Regions from separate parts of the Vreelandella sp. DA03-1M genome, predicted to be linked through region 2. Evidence: riboswitches for the same ligand, from Rfam matches in the RefSeq annotation. Region 2 holds a riboswitch; each other region holds the start of a gene.
The links. Region 2 has a riboswitch for thiamine pyrophosphate ahead of ACXUPB_RS15055 (SLC5/6 family protein). Riboswitches for the same ligand answer to the same signal wherever they lie in the genome.

Region 1 (5,976 bases), 1.7 Mb from region 2:
CCCCTTTAGCCCCTCGGCAAGAGGCGCTTTATAACAAGACCGGCTCAACCAACGGCTTTGGCGGCTATGTGGCTTTTGTGCCCAGCGAGCAGATCGGCATTGTGATGCTGGCTAACCGTAACTACCCCAATGGTGCCCGCATAGAAGCAGCGCACCAACTGCTTACCGCACTGGCAGAAGCCCACTGAGTCTCTCTCGCTTAAAACAGTCTAATGCCGCCGTTGGCGGCATTTTTTATGGCATCATCGCTAAGATCAAACAACCTAAAGTTGCATTTTTCGCTGTCAATAAGGAGACTATTACTCCTCCCCGATACTTACCTTCACTGCGAAGAGCCCTTTCCCATGCGTCTAAACGCCGATTTTAGCCACTTTGCCTGTGTTACCCCGGAAGAGTATCAGTGGGTCGATTCCCCCAGTGCGGGGGTCGAGCGCATGATGTTTGACCGAATTGGTGATGAAGTTGCCCGTGCCACCAGTCTTGTTCGCTACGCGCCTAATACGCAATTTGAGCGGCATACCCACGGCGGCGGCGAAGAGATCCTGGTGTTGGAAGGCGTGTTCGCCGATGAGCATGGGCGCTACCCAGCCGGCAGCTACTTACGAAACCCCATCGGTACCGGCCACACGCCACAGATTGGCGAGGAAGGCGCGCTGATTTTTGTCAAACTGCACCAGTTTGACCCCAACGACACGCTCCAGCTGGCGGTACCTGCGCATCGGCTTCCCTGGCAGCCGGATCGTCGCCCGCGCATTGCCTACAAGATGCTGCACACCTACAAGCAGGAGCGCACCAGCCTGGAACGGTGGTCGGCGGGCACCTCCATCACTTACCCCACGCTGCTGGGCGGCCTGGAGTTTTTGATTCTTGAAGGCAGCCTAAGCGATAGCGAGCATAGCTACACGGCGGGCACCTGGTGTCGCTACCCCAGCGGCGCAGCCCCTGCACTCACCGCCGGTGAAAATGGCGTGATGATGTACCTCAAACGCGGTCATCTGCCGCCCGCATAGCTTAGTGCTTAGCTTCGTGATAAGCCCAGAAACGGCAGCAGCGTAAGAGCCGCAATAAGCCCCACGGCTAACAGCACCAGCACCACCTGCAGCGGGTGAGCGGCCAAGCGATGCCACAATGTTTCCGCGTCGCCCCGCTCAACCGCTGCTTGATGCTCACGCTGGACGCGGTCAAGGCGCTCCGCCTGATAGGCGTCTAGCGCGGCGATAGCCGCATCATGCTGATGTGGATTACGTAGCCAGATAGCATCGACCCCCAGGCGGAAAAAGCCCGCCTGGGTTTCATAGGTATCAAAGCCATGGTCGGCCAACAGGTCACGCACTTCCATGGCCTCTTCGTCGGTAACGTGGCGCAGCCGGAACAGTAGTTCAGCCATTGGCGTGCCTCATGCGTCGCTTTTACCCGCCATCAGGTCTGCCTGAATTACTTCGATCCAGTAGCCATCCGGGTCCTTAACGAAGATAACATCCTTCATTTTGCCCTGATCAGCGCGTTTTACGAAGGTGACGTCGTGCTCGTCAAACCATGCCTGTGCCGCTGCCAAATCCGGCACGTTAAAGCAGATGTGCCCAAAGCCCTGGGGCTCGGCATTGCCATCGTGATAGGCGAAATCTTCCTGGTTTTCAGTCCCCCAGTTGTGGGTCAATTCCAACAGCCCCTTCTGGCTAAACGTCCATACGGTACGCGCGTCAGTCTCTTCCGGCACGCTGTCGCTCGGCTCCACGTTGGCTAAAAAGTAGAGCGAGAACTGCATCTCCTCGAAATCCAGCCGCCGCAGTACCTGCATGCCAAACACTTTTGAGTAGAACGCCAGCGCCCGCTCGGGGTCTTTGACCCGCAGCATGGTGTGGTTTAAACGGAATCCTTGGGTTTGAGGCGGTGTATCGACGACACCAGGATGCTGCTCACCTTGAAAACTCATCACGCTCTCCTGTCGCTAATACTGTTCATTGACTCTATTGAGCCTCACATACCGCTTACCATGGGGGCTTTATTGCCAGAATGCTAGCCCTTACAAGCACGTAGGCAGTGTCGTATCGGGGCACCGGTAAGCGCACTAGCAATCCTAAACAAAAACCCTACACTTATTATCCATAAGATTTACAAAAGAAGTTCCCGCCACATGATCGATGCCCCTGATTGAGGGCGTCCTTCAGGAGGTTTTTATGACTGCGATTGATATGACGCTGGGTGATCACTTAACCCTCAAGCAACTTTCCAATGCGCTTCACAACGGCTTTTCGCCCATTGTTGAAGTGGAGTCGATGGATGGGATTTACAGAGTGCGCTTTCATCACGCTAACGGCGTGTCTGACCTCAGTGATAACAAAGGGCACGTCAGTACTTTTCTCGGCACGGGTGAAATCCGCGATACCTTAGGCCAACTTGGCTTGACCCACGGCGTGCTGACCTTCGCTGACCAGTGCGGTGACGAAATGATTGGGATAGAGGGGAAAGCCATAACGCCTGACGAGATGCTCACCTACGGCACGCGTATTTCGTTTCGTTAGATTGCCATCGTCTGTATCCAGGGGTTTACAGGGCTACTCCAGGCAAGGATAGTAAGCGCTCGACAGGGGCGCCCTCCGTTACGGTTGGGCTGAGACGCACCCTTTGAACCTGAACCGGATAACACCGGCGTAGGGAGTCATGGTACCGCTTACCACCTCCCCGCCGGGAGGATGCTATGACCCTACCTCCGCTTGGCGATTACCTTGCAACGCTGCGCGCAGTGACACCGTTAGTCCATTGCATGACCAATTATGTCGCCATGAACAGCACGGCCAACCTGTTGCTAGCCACGGGCGCGTCACCCGCAATGCTGCATGCTCCAGAGGAAGTGGCAGAGTTCACCGCTATTTCTGCCGGGCTGTCGATCAACATTGGTACCATCTCTGCCCACTGGGCGGACGCGATGTTGACCGCAGCGGCCACCGCCAGCCAGCACTCGATTCCCTGGGTATTAGATCCTGTCGCCGTTGGCGCGACCCGCTATCGTCAATCGCTGTGCACACGGTTACTCGCGTTAAAGCCTAGTGTGATTCGTGGCAATGCCTCTGAAATTCTGGCGCTCAATGGGTTAGCCAACCAAGGCCGCGGTGTGGACTCGACAGCTGCCGCCGGCCAAGCCATCGACGCAGCGATAGCGCTGGCGCAACAACATAGCTGCATTGTCGCGATGACCGGTGAAAGCGACTGGGTGACGAATGGCACACGGCATTACCATATTCACGGTGGCCACCCTTTAATGCCCAAGGTTACAACGCTAGGCTGCGGCCTTAGCGCGCTGGTCACCGCCTTTGTAGCGGCCAACCGTGAAGCCCCGCTGGAAGCCACTGCCGCTGCGCTAGGCTGCTTTGCCGTCGCTGGCGAGCGGGCGGGCAGTACTGCTCAGGGCCCAGGCAGTTTCCAAGTCGCTCTGCTGGATGCGCTTTATCAACTGACCCCTGACGATCTCACTGCTCATACCCAGTTGGAGTCACTCCATGCCGTTTAATCTATCGCTTTATTTGGTGACCGACACTGCGCTTTGCGACGATTATGGCCTAGAGCAGACGGTTGAAGCAGCGGTAAGAGGTGGTGTGACCATCGTGCAGCTACGCGATAAGCATGCCAGCGATGAACAGATGGTTACTCAGGCCAAGCGGCTAAAAGCACTGCTGGCAGGCACCGGGGTGCCGCTCATCATTAACGACCGTTTACAGGTAGCGCTAGAGAGTCAGGCAGATGGCCTGCATGTCGGTCAGAGCGATGCCGCTGTTCAGGAAGCACGCCGAGCGCTAGGTGAACAGGCGATTATTGGCCTGTCGATCAATACCCTCGCTCAGCTCCAAGCGGCGCCCATGGCGTTAATTGATTACGTTGGCATTGGGCCCGTGTTTGCAACAGTGAGCAAACAGGACCACGCCCAGCCTATCGGCTTTGGCGGCTTGGCTTCGCTGGTCAAAGCGTGCCCACTGCCCAGCGTGGCGATTGGTGGGTTGAAAGCTGAGCATGCCATTAGTGTGCAGCGGGCGGGAGCGAACGGATTAGCGGTGATTTCAGCCATTTGCGGCCAACCCGATCCTTTCCAGGCGGCACGCGCCTTTCAGGTCGCTGCTGCGTCATGAACCAAATAGAGCATATCGTTGCTTTCGTGCGAGTCGCCGAGCTGGGTAGCTATACCCGGGCAGCTGAAGCACTCGATATTTCGCGTACCCGCGTGTCGCGTCAGGTCATGGCACTGGAGAAGGCACTCGGGGCGCGACTGATACAGCGCACTACGCGTCGCCTGCATCTCACGGAAGCAGGAGAGCGCTATTTAATGCGCGCCCAGGGTGTGCTGCAAGCGCTCGATGAAGCCGCTGCTGAAGTTGGCCAAGGTACCAGCGATGTGCGCGGCCGTTTACGCGTAAATGGGCCCATGAGTTTTGGTACCCGCTACTTAACGCCACTCGTCACCCAGTTTATGCTTACCCACCCGGCGCTTGACGTGCGCCTGGACCTTAATGACCGTCGCGTTGATCTACTTGAAGAGGGTTATGACGTGGCGATCCGTATCGGCAGCCTGCCCGACTCCAGCCTGGTGGCACGCCGCCTGACCCGCTGCCGTTTGCTGTTTTGTGCCTCCCCTGAGTATCTTGCCACCCACGGCGAACCCGTTAGCGTTAACGACCTTAATGAGCACCGCTGCCTGCGATATCGTAGTGGCCAGCAGAGCGCTGACTGGCAAATTGCTACGCAGTCTTTGACGGTTAATGGCCCACTGGAGAGCAATAATGGTGATGTACTGACCCAGGCTGCTGAAGCGGGCTTAGGCATCGCACAACAGCCCAGTTTTCTGGTCACGGAGAGTATTGTCAGCGGGCGGTTAGTGCCGATTTTAACCGACGAGCCCGCGGTGCGGCTCGACGTTCACGCGCTCTACCCTGCCCGGCGGTATCTGCCCGCCAAGGTGGAGCGCTTTATCGATCTGCTTACCGAGGCGTGGGGAGATCCACCTATTTGGGAACAGGCGATTGGATTATCGCCTATTACGCAACAGTGATGTGCATAACGCGCTGATTATCTCACCCTGGCCTAGCTGTAAAGTAGCTCCATCAACCACACAGATGGAAGCTCCTCAAATGACGACTCAATCATCACTTACGGCCACTCCCTCTCTACAGCCTTATGCTATTACGCTTCTGCGCATCAGCCTCGGCGTTATGGCCCTCGCTCACGGTTTGCTCAAAGTGTTGGTATTTACCGTACCGGGTACGGTCGGCTATTTTGAGTCACTGGGTTTGCCGGGGGTCTTAGCCTACTTAACCATTGCTGCTGAAGTGGGCGGTGGGATAGCCCTTCTGCTCGGCGTATACACTCGCTGGGTAAGCCTAGCACTGGTACCGGTACTGCTGGGTGCCGCTTGGGTACACTTGGGTAACGGTTGGATGTTCTCGAATGCTGGTGGCGGTTGGGAATTCCCGGTGTTTTGGACGCTGGCCCTCATTACTCAAGCGGGTTTAGGAAGTGGTCACTGGGTGTTAAACCGTCGCTTCGCCTAACCTCATCACCGGCGCTTGCTCCACCGCAAGCGCCGGTACTACCGTGGAGATCTACCCATGTTACCTAGTCTATTTATTTCCCATGGTTCACCCATGCTGGCGCTGAATAAAACATCTGCCCATACGTTTCTGCGTGAACTTGGCAGTCAGCTCTCGCCTAAAGCGGTGGTAGTGGTTTCGGCGCACTGGGAGAGCAGCGAGCTACAGGTCAGTAGCAGCGCCAAACCGAAGACGATTCACGATTTTGGTGGCTTTCCGCAGGCGCTTTTTGATTTGCAATATGCCGCCCCTGGCGACCCTGAACTGGCTGAACGGCTGGCCGTGTTGTTGGGCGCCAAACCGGTAGAGCGCGGCTTCGACCATGGCGTTTGGGTGCCGCTCTCGCTAATGTTTCCAGACGCTAATGTACCTGTCGTTTCATTATCGCTGCCGGTGCGCT
Region 2 (5,976 bases):
CCGAAGAGCACGGCAAAACCTTGCCGGATGCGGAAGGCGAAGTTGGTCGTGGCCTGGAAGTGGTGGAGCACGCCTGTTCGATTACCTCGCTGCAACTGGGAGAGTTGGCTGAAAATGCCGCCAATGAGGTGGATGTTTACACCATGCACCAGCCATTGGGTGTGGGCGCAGGGATAACCGCCTTCAACTTCCCCATTATGTTGCCGTGCTTTATGTTTCCGCTGGCCATTGCTACCGGCAATACCTTTGTTCTCAAACCCTCGGAGCAAGATCCTAGCTCCACTATGCGCTTAGTCGAGCTAGCCCATGAAGCGGGCATCCCACCTGGTGTCCTTAATGTGGTACACGGTGGCCCGGATGTGGCTAATCAAATTGCTGATCATCAGGATATCAAGGCGCTCTCGTTCATTGGCTCCACCCATGTAGGGTCGCTGCTGTATAACCGTGCTGCTGCAGCAGGCAAGCGCATGCAGGCGATGATGGGGGCCAAGAACCACTGCGTGGTGATGCCGGATGCTAACCGCAGTCAGGCGATCAACAACCTGCTGGGCTCAGCCTTTGGTGCGGCGGGCCAGCGCTGCATGGCGAACTCGGTGGTGGTGCTGGTAGGTGAGGCACGCGAATGGCTAAGCGACATTGTCGAGGCGGCGCGGGTAATGAAAGTGGGGCCGGGCACCCAGTTGGATGCCGATTTGGGGCCGCTGGTGTCCCCGGCTGCTCGTGATCGTGTGCTGCGTTTAATCGATGCAGGCGAAAAAGAGGGCGCCAAACTGATGGTCGATGGCCGCAACGTACAAGTGGAGGGCTACCCCAACGGTAACTTCGTGGGCCCTACTCTGTTTGCGGATGTGACCGCGGATATGACCATTTACCGCGAAGAGATTTTTGGGCCTGTACTGTGTGTGGTCAGTGTTGAAACACTCGATGAAGCGATCGAATTTATCAACGCCAACCCCAACGGCAATGGCACCTCTATCTTTACTAACTCTGGTTGGATTGCTCGCCGTTTTGAAACCGATATTGATGTGGGGCAGATTGGTATTAACGTGCCCATCCCCGTACCGGTTGCCTACTTCAGTTTCACCGGCTCGCGGGCTTCAAAACTGGGGGATTTAGGGCCTAATGGTAAGCAGGCGATTGCCTTCTGGACGCAAACCAAAACCGTGACAGCGCGTTGGTTTGAGCCAGAGAATGTTTCCAGTGGCATTAATAGTACGATTTCGCTTGGCTAAATGAAGCGCTATTCAATGCCTGAGGCTGGCCCCGCATTAAGCGGGGTCAATTGATAGCAGGTGAGGCTAAAGCCAAGCCGATGAACCGACATATCGTGATTTAAAAGTTATCAAACAACGGCATGCTTTCTTCCAGCAATCATTTTCCCAGCCATGAATGGCTCTCAAGGTCATTTGGCCCCGCGTCATTGGGCGGGCCAGTAACATATGCAGCATGACCCGAATATGTAGTTGGCGCTCATCCGTACCATTTTCAAACGCTTGGTAGGGGGCAGGAAACAGTTCGTTTAGACGACCGGAGATGTGTTCTTTTGTTTCGTTATGGCTAAGTCGTTTTAATGAGATGGTTAAACTGAACAATAAAGAGGTGATTATGTCTGCTCCATTAAGCCGTTTTAATGTACCAGAAACGTTAGATGATCTGCCCGACGATATTCGCCATACTATTTTGGCCGTCCAGGAAAAGGCAGGGTTTGTGCCTAATGTATTTTTAATGTTGGCCCATCGTCCTGCTGAGTTTCGTGCTTTCTTTGCCTACCATGATGCGCTAATGGAGCGTGAATCTGACTCGCTCACTAAAGCCGAGAAAGAGATGATTGTGGTCGCTACCAGTGCGCGCAATCGCTGCTTGTATTGCGTGGTGGCGCATGGGGCACTGGTGCGCATCTACAGCAAAGACCCGCTGCTTGCGGATCAGGTCGCCATCAACCATCGCGTGGCACCGATTAGTGAGCGCCACCGAGTCATGCTCGACTTTGCCATGCATTGTGCCATTGATGTCGGTGAAATGACCGATAAGTGGCGCACGCGCCTGCGGCAAGAAGGTTTTAGCCAAGAGGACTGCTGGGATATAGGCGCCATCGCGGCGTTTTTTGGTTTGTCGAATCGACTGGTCACCCTGGCGGGTACGCCGCCCAATGAGGAGTTCTATCTGATGGGGCGGGTGCCTCGCGCGGAGGCTGCCAACACACCTTAAATTTTACTAAGACGCGAAACTTTACTAAGACGCGTTTTTGGTTGACGATACTGTCTTCATTCACTGTCGCCAGGGGAGCCCTGCTTGCAAGGGCTGAGAATGCGCGCTGCGCAGACCCTGGAACCTGATCCGGTTCGTACCGGCGGAGGAAGTGCGACATGCTATACCTGACGTCAGCCGTGCTTGGCGCGGCGCTGTGCTGCTTTGCTTTTTTAGGCCTACGGGCTCGCTGGGTAGATGGACCCGTTGATGACTATGTCACGGCTCGTAACTCACAAACAGCTTCAACCCTGGGTCTCTCCTTTCTTGCCTCTGGCATGGGGGCGTGGATACTCTTTGCCCCGCCCGAAATTGGCGCTTTTGTTGGCCCCCTCGCATTAGCAGGTTATGCGCTAGGGTCGGCACTGCCGTTTATTGTATTAGGACTCTATGGCCCAAAAATTCGCCGTGCATTGCCGGAAGGGCGCAGCATCGCAGAGTTTGCAGAAGCGTGCTATGGCCCAGGCGTGCGGCGCTGGGTAACGTTGGTGTCGGTTGGCTATATGGCTTGCTTTCTGGCAGCGGAGCTCACCGCCATTGGGTCAATCACCGCGCTATTGTCAGATGTGCCGCCCGCGCTGGTGATTATTGGCGTTGCCCTCACCACTCTGGTGTATACGGCGGTTGGCGGGTTGCGTGCCAGCCTTGCCACGGACCGATGGCAGGCATGGCTGTTGCTAGCGCTTTTGTTGGCGGTAGGTAGCGTTACGTTATGGCGCCTACCCACAATGCCTAGCGAGGCAACGCTGCCTTCAATCCCCGTTGCCAGCGCGCTAAGCGTTGCGTTAACGCTGGTCATCGCCGTCACCGCAGCGAACCTCTTCCATCAGGGGTATTGGCAGCGCGTTTGGGCGGCAAAGGACGATCAAAGCCTGGGCCGTGGCGCTTGGCTAGGCGGCGGTATGACCGTCTTAGTCGTGATGCTCATTGGTGGTTTGGGCATGCTGGCGTCAATGAGTGGGGTTCCCCTTGGCGAGCCGCCGATGCCGTTTTTCGCGCTGCTAACGGAGGCCCCAGCTTGGCTGACACTCCCCGCTTTAGTGCTGGCAGTCACTTTGGTAGCCTCCAGTGTTGATACGTTACAAAATGGTATCGCTTCCCTGGTGGTGTCGCGCAGCGAACAGCGGGGTGTTTCCATCGCCGCTGCCCGCTGGGTCACGATTGCATTGATGATACCGGTGGTAGTGATTGCTTTGCAGGGGTTGTCGGTACTGCGGCTGTTCCTGATTGCTGACTTACTGTGTGCCGCCATTGTGGTGCCTGTGCTGCTAGGTCTGTGGCAACGAATGACCCCTTTTGCGGCTATTGCGGGAGGCATTGCAGGGTTGCTGGGTGCCATTATTCCAGGGTGGTTCAGTCAGGGCAGCCTCATCGCGGGAGTGGTAGCTGCCAGTTTTCCGGGCAGTATTCCTACGTTGGGGCCGTTTGTCGGCGCGCTAGTCGCCTCAACGCTGGTGAGTGTGTTGCTCGCGAGTATGAGTAAAAACCATAGGCAGTAAGCAGGAAAGTGCTGGTCGCGATATGCTGGTAGAACTACACCTACCTAAAGGGGTGACATTACAATGAGCTACCCCATAGCACTTAATGAAGAGGCGCGGTTAGCCGCTCTTTATGAGCTTGAACTATTAGATACCCCGGATGAACCAGCGTTTGACCGCGTCACCAGGCTGGTTACCCAGTTACTGAATGTGCCTATCTCAACGATCACGTTGATTGATGCCGAGCGTCAGTGGATTAAGTCGCGCGTGGGCGTGGAAACCCGCGAGACAACGCGAGATGTGGCTTTTTGCGCTTATACAGTGATGGCCTCAGAGCCGTTAATTGTTGAAGATGCACGCAAGGACCCTCGCTTTGCGCAAAATCCTTATGTGGCCGCTTCGGATGGGGTTCGCTTTTATGCAGGTATTCCGCTGTGCACCTCCAATGGGCTTGCGTTGGGATCCCTGTGTGCGATTGATATTAAGCCTCGTACTCTTAGAGAGCAGGAGCTGGCGGCTTTGAAAGATTTAGCGGCGATTGTGACTGATGAAATTCGCCTTCGTGAGCGGCTGATCCGAGAGAGAAAAAAAGCACAAGAATCTCAGCGGGCGTTAAACGAGCTTCATTACAGCATGGAGTGCCAGATTGAGCGGCGCACTAACGAGCTCAATCTGGTCATTGAGTCCGCCTATGACGCCTATATCAGCGTTGATTCACAGGGCGTTATTCTGGATTGGAATCGAGCGGCTGAGTTAATGTTTGGTTGGCCACGCAAAGCTGTGCTGGCAAGGCCCATCACTCAACTACTCTTTCCTAATGGCTTGCCAACTGAGAGTGATCAAGGCCCTATCACCTATACAGCGCGGTGCCATGATGGCAAGGAGCTGCCCGTCGAGGTTCGCATCAAGACATTAATCATTGATGGCCGCGAGCGACGCAGTCTTTTTATCCATGATATTACCGAACGACAGCAGCTAGAGCGTTTGCGCGATCAACAGGCCCGTGAAGACGTATTAACTAAACTGCCTAATCGACGCGCCCTAGATGAACGCCTGCCTGACGCAATGGCCCGTACTCGGCGTACTCAAAAGCCCTTAGCAGTTTTATTCATGGATCTGGACGGTTTTAAAGCGATTAACGACACTCATGGCCATGCCATGGGTGATGAGCTGCTGCGTGTGATGGCTAAACGATTGGTGGAGACCGTCCGTGAAACCGACTATATAGCGCGGTGGGCCGGCGATGAGTTTGTCTTGCTATTAGAAGGCAGTGAGTCCATGGCGATTGAGCCGTTGGCTAACAAATTAATACAGGTGATTGAAGAGCCGTTTGCTGCTGGCAATGCGGCGCTGAATATCAGCGCAAGCATAGGTGTTGTCATGTATATGCCGACTAGTGCTGAAACGGCCAATGAGCTATTAAAGCGAGCCGATGTTGCCATGTATGATGCCAAGCGCTTGGGAAAAGCCCAAGTTCGCATAGTGCAGCCTTTAGGTAGTGCTTCTTAAGAAAGACCGGAAATATTCAAGGACGATCATGATTCGAACTATTCTGACTACGCCTGAAGGCGAGACCCATGAGGGCGGTGAAAGCCTAATGGCTGTGTGGCGGGCTACGCCGGGAAGCCATATCTGGATTGATATGCAGGGAGAAACCCAGCAGAGCGAACGGTCGATTTTAGAGGCATTCGAGTTTCACCCGATGGCGATTCAAGATGCCCATAAAGAGCGCCATCCACCTAAAATAGAAGAGTTTGATAACCATACGCTGATTATTTATCGCGGCATCTCCTCCTTCGATGCCGAGCTGAACTATTTGCCTCAACAGGTCTGTTTTTTTGTGGGCGAACGGTTTTTGGTTACGCTCCATCCTGGTGAAGCGTTAAGCATTGAGCGGCTGTTTAACGAGCACGGCAGAGCACTTTTGGCGCATTCGCCGGAGCAGGTCGCGCTGCGCGTTATGTATATCTCAGCTGGGTTTTATATCGATAGCCTGCTTGAGTTTGAAACTGAATTAAGCGATCTAGAGGATGAACTGTTAGAAGACGGCAACGATGTTTTGATGCGCAAGATCATTACTTATCGTTCTCGATTGGTCAAAATGCGCCGCATTTTTAGTTACCACAAAGGCATTACTCAAGAGCTGACGGCTTATGACTACGAGCATCTGCCCCGGGAAGAGAGCGAAACCCTGCACGCTATTAACGATGTGGCGGACCGCTTTGAACGTCTCTACACCTTGACCCAGATG
Region 3 (5,976 bases), 2.0 Mb from region 2:
GGTTACCTAAAAGCTTACAAAGTGAGTACTTAATGATGCTTTTATACTTAGTTCTATTTGATAGATAGTTCAACTCTAAAAACTTGACCTCAAACTCACTATATGACGGAAGCTTTTCTTTTAGCTTTCTTGTTATACTTGATAAAACTTTTTGCACAGAATCATTGTCGTGAGCTTTTGACAAATCAATAGAATGTTGTGAGTACATCGTCGCTATACTCCCTGAAGATCTTTGCTGAGTAATGGCATTAAAAACAAAGTGAAAATGCTCAATTCTCTTCAGAGTTGTTTTAAGCTGCTTAAGTGATACTTTTCCATTTGAATAGGCTACGAGCAAGGACAATACAAAAGACGATTGCTGCTTAACTTTAAAACCATTTAAGGCAGTCAATGATTGCTGGACTTCATATTGTTCTTTTCCCCAACCAGAGCTCTCTGGGCTAAGCATCTTCGAGTAACTTACAGCATGCTCACTCAAGTCTTTTAGCAAAACCCTTGCGTTACCCAAGTCCTTATTTATATAACGTTTAATGAGAGAAAACAGTTTTTTATCTGTCGTATACTCATGCTTAGAAATCCAGTAGTGCAATAAGAATGTATCAATAACACTACTATCAGAAATATCATCAAAGCGTTTTACTAAGCGATTCCATGCTTCTTTCGGGCTATCAAGTGTTGAATGAGTATTTTTAATAGTTTTCAACACTAAATTTTTCACAAGATCAGAGGTTTTTAAGTCTCGACCGCGAGCATTAAGTGTTTCAAAAATCAAATAAGCATCATCCTCGTTATCTAATTGGATAAAAACCAACTTAAGCGATAAAAACTTATCTCTTAGCTCTTTTAACTTAAGAACAGGATCAGTATGTGCAAAAAACTCAATCTGAGAGCCAGCCGTTTGATGCAAGGGTATAAGTTGCCCTAGCTTTTGCGTTAAAAGCTCATAGGCAAACTTTAAATTTGATTCTTCCACACCAACTTCACAATCTATCTTGATATCAGAGCTTGATTCATCAAATGACTGAATATGGTTCTGTAAATATGGAAATGAAGTTTCTGCGTTAAGTACAAACTCATTCACATAGTCATTATTGGGGGTTTCAATAAACTTATGAACACCCTTTGCAAGATTTTCTTCGCCTAACTTTAAAAATGCATCTCTAATTACTGATAAAACTATTGTTATAGTTGTTAGTCGCTGCTGTCCATCAACAATACCAAAGTATGGCTTACTTGCCTGATAAACAACCATTGACCCAATAAAGTAACTATCACTCTTATCGCCAATAATATCAGACCAAAAATTATCCACTTCATCTTTACCCCATGAATAGGGGCGTTGGAATCTAGGTATTTTGAAATAACCAGAAGAAAAAACTTCTTGAACTTCTTTATCGCTTGCTTCTATCTTCATTAAAATAGCTCTTATAAAAAATAATTTTCACCTATTAATACACTCAAGCGAATATAGGCAGCTAGAGATGCATGCTAAATATACTTAGCCACACAGCTTCAATAAACGCGACGGCACATTAACTGGGGGTTTGCAGCCACCAATTTGACTCTACCCATAGACTCCCTTTATAGCAAAGCCAATTTTGGCCGCTTAACCAAAAGTCGCAGCTTGCACGATTTTTTATCTCCAATCATGCCCCCTTGCATCTCCCCCATCCGCAGCCTAGACTCCGCTAACGAACAGCTTGACGGGGTGCCGGTGAAATCCGGCTGAGATGGCGCAGGGCTAGCATTTTTGCTGCCGAGCGCTGGTCCCGCTGAACCTGATCCGGCTAATGCGCTGCTGCTCACATGAGTTGCGGCGCGGGTACCGGCGTAGGGATCAAGCGATGGCCGCGGCGCTCCTTTACGCCACCTTTCCGTGCCATTTCCTCGATCTTTTTCGCCTGCCCTCCGGATCATTACTACCGGAGGCATCATGGGCTACCGCTTTACCGATCTCACCACCGCCTGCCAGCAAGATTGGCGCGCCTATATTGAGCACGATTTTGTGCGTCAGTTGGGCAATGCCACGCTGCCTGAGGCGTCGTTTCGCCACTACCTGAAACAGGATTACCTGTTTTTGATCCACTTCGCCCGCGCCTACGCGCTGGCCGCCTATAAAAGCCCCACCCTGGCGGATCTGCGCCAAGCCCATGAAGGCTTGAAAGCCATTGTGGACGTGGAGCTGGGCCTGCATGTGGGCTTTTGTCAGGAGTGGGGGATTTCCGAGCAAGAACTGGCGGAGCTTCCCGAAGCCAGAGCGACGCTGGCCTACACCCGCTATGTATTAGATACCGGCAACCGTGGCGACCTGCTCGATTTGCATGTGGCATTAGCCCCTTGCCTAGTGGGCTATGGCGAAATCGCCAATTGGCTAAACGCCCAGCCTTCCACGCTGCGCGGTAAACAAAACCCCTTTGATGCCTGGATTGCCATGTACGAAGGCGAGGAGTTTCAGGCTGCCATGCAGGCGGAGCTTGAATGGCTCAACGCCCGCCTTGCCGATGTGACCCCCGCCCGCTTTAAAGAGCTTGCCAAGATATTCCGCGATGCCACCCGCCTGGAAATCGACTTCTGGCAGATGGGCCTAGAGCTGATAGACGAAGACCTCTCTCATTAATTACTAACAACTAAAAGGAACCAATCCATGAGCAAAACGAGCCATTTTCTAGCCGAAACCGCCCAGGTCGATGCCGCCGCCATTGCGCCGCTGCCCGCTTCGCGCAAGGTGTACGTGGAAGGCTCGCGGCCAGATATTCGCGTACCGTTTCGGGAAATCACCCTCTCGCCCACCAAAACCAGCAGCATTGACGAAGAGAACCCGCCGCTGCTGGTGTACGACACCTCCGGCCCCTATACCGACCCCGATGCTCTGATTGATCTACGTCAGGGCCTGCCCGCCCTGCGCCGCGCTTGGATTGAAGAGCGCAACGACACCGAATTCCTATCAGGCCCCACGTCTGATTACGGTAACCGTCGCGCCAACGACCCGACGCTTGCCCAGCTGCGCTTTGATTTAACCCGCACACCACGCCGGGCTAAAGCAGGCAAGAACGTGACTCAACTGCACTACGCCCGCCAAGGGATTATTACCCCGGAAATGGAGTTTATCGCGCTACGGGAAAACCAGCGTCGCCAAACGTTAGGTACCGCTGAGGTAGAGCGGATACTGGGCCATCAGCACCCCGGCCAAAGCTTTGGTGCCAGCTTGCCGGATGAGATTACCCCTGAATTCGTGCGTGATGAAGTCGCCCGCGGGCGGGCGATTATTCCCAATAATATCAACCACCCGGAAAGCGAGCCGATGATTATTGGCCGTAACTTCCTGGTCAAGATTAACGGCAACCTGGGCAACTCGGCGGTCACCTCTTCCATTGAAGAGGAGGTGGATAAGATGACCTGGGGCATCCGCTGGGGCGCGGACACCATTATGGATCTCTCCACTGGGCAGAACATCCACGAAACCCGCGAGTGGATTCTGCGCAACTCGCCGGTGCCGATTGGCACGGTGCCTATCTATCAGGCGCTGGAGAAGGTCAATGGTGTTGCCGAAGACCTCACCTGGGAAGTCTTCCGCGATACGCTGATCGAGCAGGCCGAACAGGGCGTGGACTACTTCACCATTCACGCCGGGGTACTGCTGCGCTATGTGCCGCTCACCGCCAAACGAGTCACCGGCATTGTTAGCCGCGGCGGGTCGATCATGGCCAAGTGGTGTCTGTACCATCACCAGGAGAGCTTCCTGTACACCCACTTCGAGGACATCTGCGAGATCTGCAAGCAGTACGATGTGGCGTTCTCCCTCGGCGATGGTCTGCGCCCCGGCTCGGTGGCGGATGCCAACGACGAAGCGCAAATGGCGGAGCTCAAGACCCTTGGCGAGCTGACCCATATCGCCTGGAAACACGATGTGCAGGTGATGATCGAAGGTCCCGGCCACGTGCCCATGCACTTGGTGAAAGAGAACATGGATAAGCAGCTGGAGTACTGCGACGAAGCGCCCTTCTATACCCTTGGGCCGCTGGTGACGGATATCGCTCCCGGCTACGATCATATTACCTCGGGTATTGGGGCAGCGATGATCGGCTGGTTTGGCTGCGCCATGCTCTGCTACGTCACTCCGAAAGAACATCTGGGCCTGCCCAATAAAGACGATGTCAAAACCGGCATCATCACCTACAAGATTGCCGCCCACGCAGCGGACTTGGCCAAGGGCCATCCGGCGGCACAGCGGCGCGACAACGCGCTTTCCAAGGCGCGCTTCGAATTCCGTTGGGAGGACCAGTTCAACCTGGGCCTAGACCCGGATACCGCCCGTGAATACCACGATGAAACCCTGCCGAAGGATTCCGCCAAGGTGGCGCACTTCTGCTCCATGTGCGGGCCGAAGTTCTGCTCCATGAAGATCAGCCAGGAAGTGCGTGACTATGCCAATGAGCACGGCCTGAACGGTGATCAGGAAGCGGTGATGAAAGGCATGGAGGAGCAGGCGGAGAAGTTCCGCAACAAAGGGAGTGAGCTGTATCAGGAAGTTTAAATCTACCAACGCACGATAATTTACTGCTTGCTGCGGCTTTTCCCTGGGGAGCGCTAAAAAATGGCCGCAACCTCCCATCGCTTGTGTGCTCCTTTGTTTTCTAGCGCTGCCCCAAAAGTATGGCTTAACAGTAGTTTTGCGCAACGTAGCTCATTTAACATTTGAGAGTGACGAAAAAAACCTTGGTATAGCTACCCAGCTCATAGCAAATACTATCAATTAAATACCGACTAGTCGGTATTTAATTGACCTAAATCAAAATCACAATTAATAATAATAGGATAATAGAATCCGTTTATTACGTTCTGTGATGCGCCACCGCTGGCACAGAGCGACGAGCTTAAGCCCTTTGGCCCTGGCCCATCCTCTGAGCTGCTCATCAATCGTCTGGCCATCCGCCAACCGAGGATGCAACATTATGAAGTTCAGCAGTAAAAGACAGTGGTTCAAGGGCCTGGCAGCCATAGTTGTTATAGGCATCGCGGCCTGGTTGACCTGGTGGGAACTGCAGCCGGAGGGCCTAGGCGAGGGCATCACCCAAGGCAATGGGCGCATCGAAGCCACCGAGATCGACATCGCCACCCGGGTCGCTGGCCGCCTCGAGGAAGTACTGGTCGAGGAAGGTGAGTTCGTCGATCCAGGCCAAGTGGTCGCCCGTATGGATACCGCCACCCTGGAGGCTGAGCTGGCTCAGGCCAGCGCACAGTCCCGCCGGGCCGAAAACGCCCTGGAGACAGCTCGAGCCATGGTAGCCATGCGCCAGAGCGAGCTGGAAACCGCCAGAGCCATCGTCAACCAGCGCCAGGCAGAACTAAACGCCTCTCGCAAGCGCTACGAGCGTTCAGCCAGCCTAGTGGAGCGCAACGCCATCTCTCGCCAGCAGTTCGACGATAGCTTGGCCGACTACCAGAGCCAGCAGGCCGCCCTGGCCTCGGCCAATGCCCAGGTGCTCTCCGCCCAGGCTGCCATCCGCGCTACCGAATCCCAGGTCATCGAGGCCGAGTCGGAAGTGGAGGCCACTCAGGCCGCGATCCAGCGCATCGAGGCCGACTTGGACGACAGCGAGCTCAAAGCCGACCGTTTGGCCCGCGTACAGCTCCGGGTGGCCGAACCGGGCGAGGTGCTCGGTGCCGGGGGCAAGGTACTCAACCTGATCGACCTCACCAAGGTCTACATGACCTTTTTTATGCCCACTCGAGATGCTGGTCGGGTGGCCATTGGCGACGAGGTACGCCTGGTGCTGGACGCTGCCCCTGACTTCGTGATCCCGGCGCGAGTGAGTTTCGTGGCCAGCGTCGCCCAGTTCACCCCCAAAACCGTGGAAACCGAGAGCGAACGGGAGAAGCTGATGTTCCGCGTGCGCGCCCAAATCGATCCAAAGTTGCTGCTTGAACATATCGAGCAGGTCAAAACAGGCCTGCCCGGCATGGCCTACCTGAAGC

Region 1: it holds a riboswitch for thiamine pyrophosphate, as region 2 does, so the genes downstream of both, thiM (hydroxyethylthiazole kinase) here and ACXUPB_RS15055 (SLC5/6 family protein) in region 2, are expected to answer to the same signal.
Region 3: it holds a riboswitch for thiamine pyrophosphate, as region 2 does, so the genes downstream of both, tenA (thiaminase II) here and ACXUPB_RS15055 (SLC5/6 family protein) in region 2, are expected to answer to the same signal.

The regions. Positions count from the first base shown of each region.
Region 1 covers NZ_CM146798.1:166,773-172,748, reverse strand. The annotation lists gene ampC (class C beta-lactamase) at 1-188, shown strand, start outside; gene ACXUPB_RS00835 (cupin domain-containing protein) at 345-1,010, shown strand; gene ACXUPB_RS00830 (DUF6164 family protein) at 1,019-1,387, opposite strand; gene gloA (lactoylglutathione lyase) at 1,397-1,933, opposite strand; gene ACXUPB_RS00820 (hypothetical protein) at 2,178-2,522, shown strand; TPP riboswitch at 2,577-2,675, shown strand; gene thiM (hydroxyethylthiazole kinase) at 2,699-3,508, shown strand; gene thiE (thiamine phosphate synthase) at 3,498-4,121, shown strand; gene ACXUPB_RS00805 (LysR family transcriptional regulator) at 4,118-5,038, shown strand; gene ACXUPB_RS00800 (DoxX family protein) at 5,103-5,537, shown strand; gene ACXUPB_RS00795 (DODA-type extradiol aromatic ring-opening family dioxygenase) at 5,595-5,976, shown strand, end outside.
Region 2 covers NZ_CM146798.1:3,190,719-3,196,694, reverse strand. The annotation lists gene ACXUPB_RS15070 (CoA-acylating methylmalonate-semialdehyde dehydrogenase) at 1-1,232, shown strand, start outside; partial or broken gene ACXUPB_RS15065 (hypothetical protein) at 1,374-1,577, opposite strand; gene ACXUPB_RS15060 (peroxidase-related enzyme) at 1,606-2,208, shown strand; TPP riboswitch at 2,270-2,377, shown strand; gene ACXUPB_RS15055 (SLC5/6 family protein) at 2,367-3,746, shown strand; gene ACXUPB_RS15050 (sensor domain-containing diguanylate cyclase) at 3,810-5,234, shown strand; gene ACXUPB_RS15045 (magnesium transporter CorA family protein) at 5,263-5,976, shown strand, end outside.
Region 3 covers NZ_CM146798.1:1,167,143-1,173,118, reverse strand. The annotation lists gene ACXUPB_RS05400 (DUF262 domain-containing protein) at 1-1,414, opposite strand, end outside; TPP riboswitch at 1,695-1,854, shown strand; gene tenA (thiaminase II) at 1,934-2,617, shown strand; gene thiC (phosphomethylpyrimidine synthase ThiC) at 2,645-4,534, shown strand; gene ACXUPB_RS05385 (hypothetical protein) at 5,055-5,180, opposite strand; gene ACXUPB_RS05380 (HlyD family secretion protein) at 5,181-5,976, shown strand, end outside.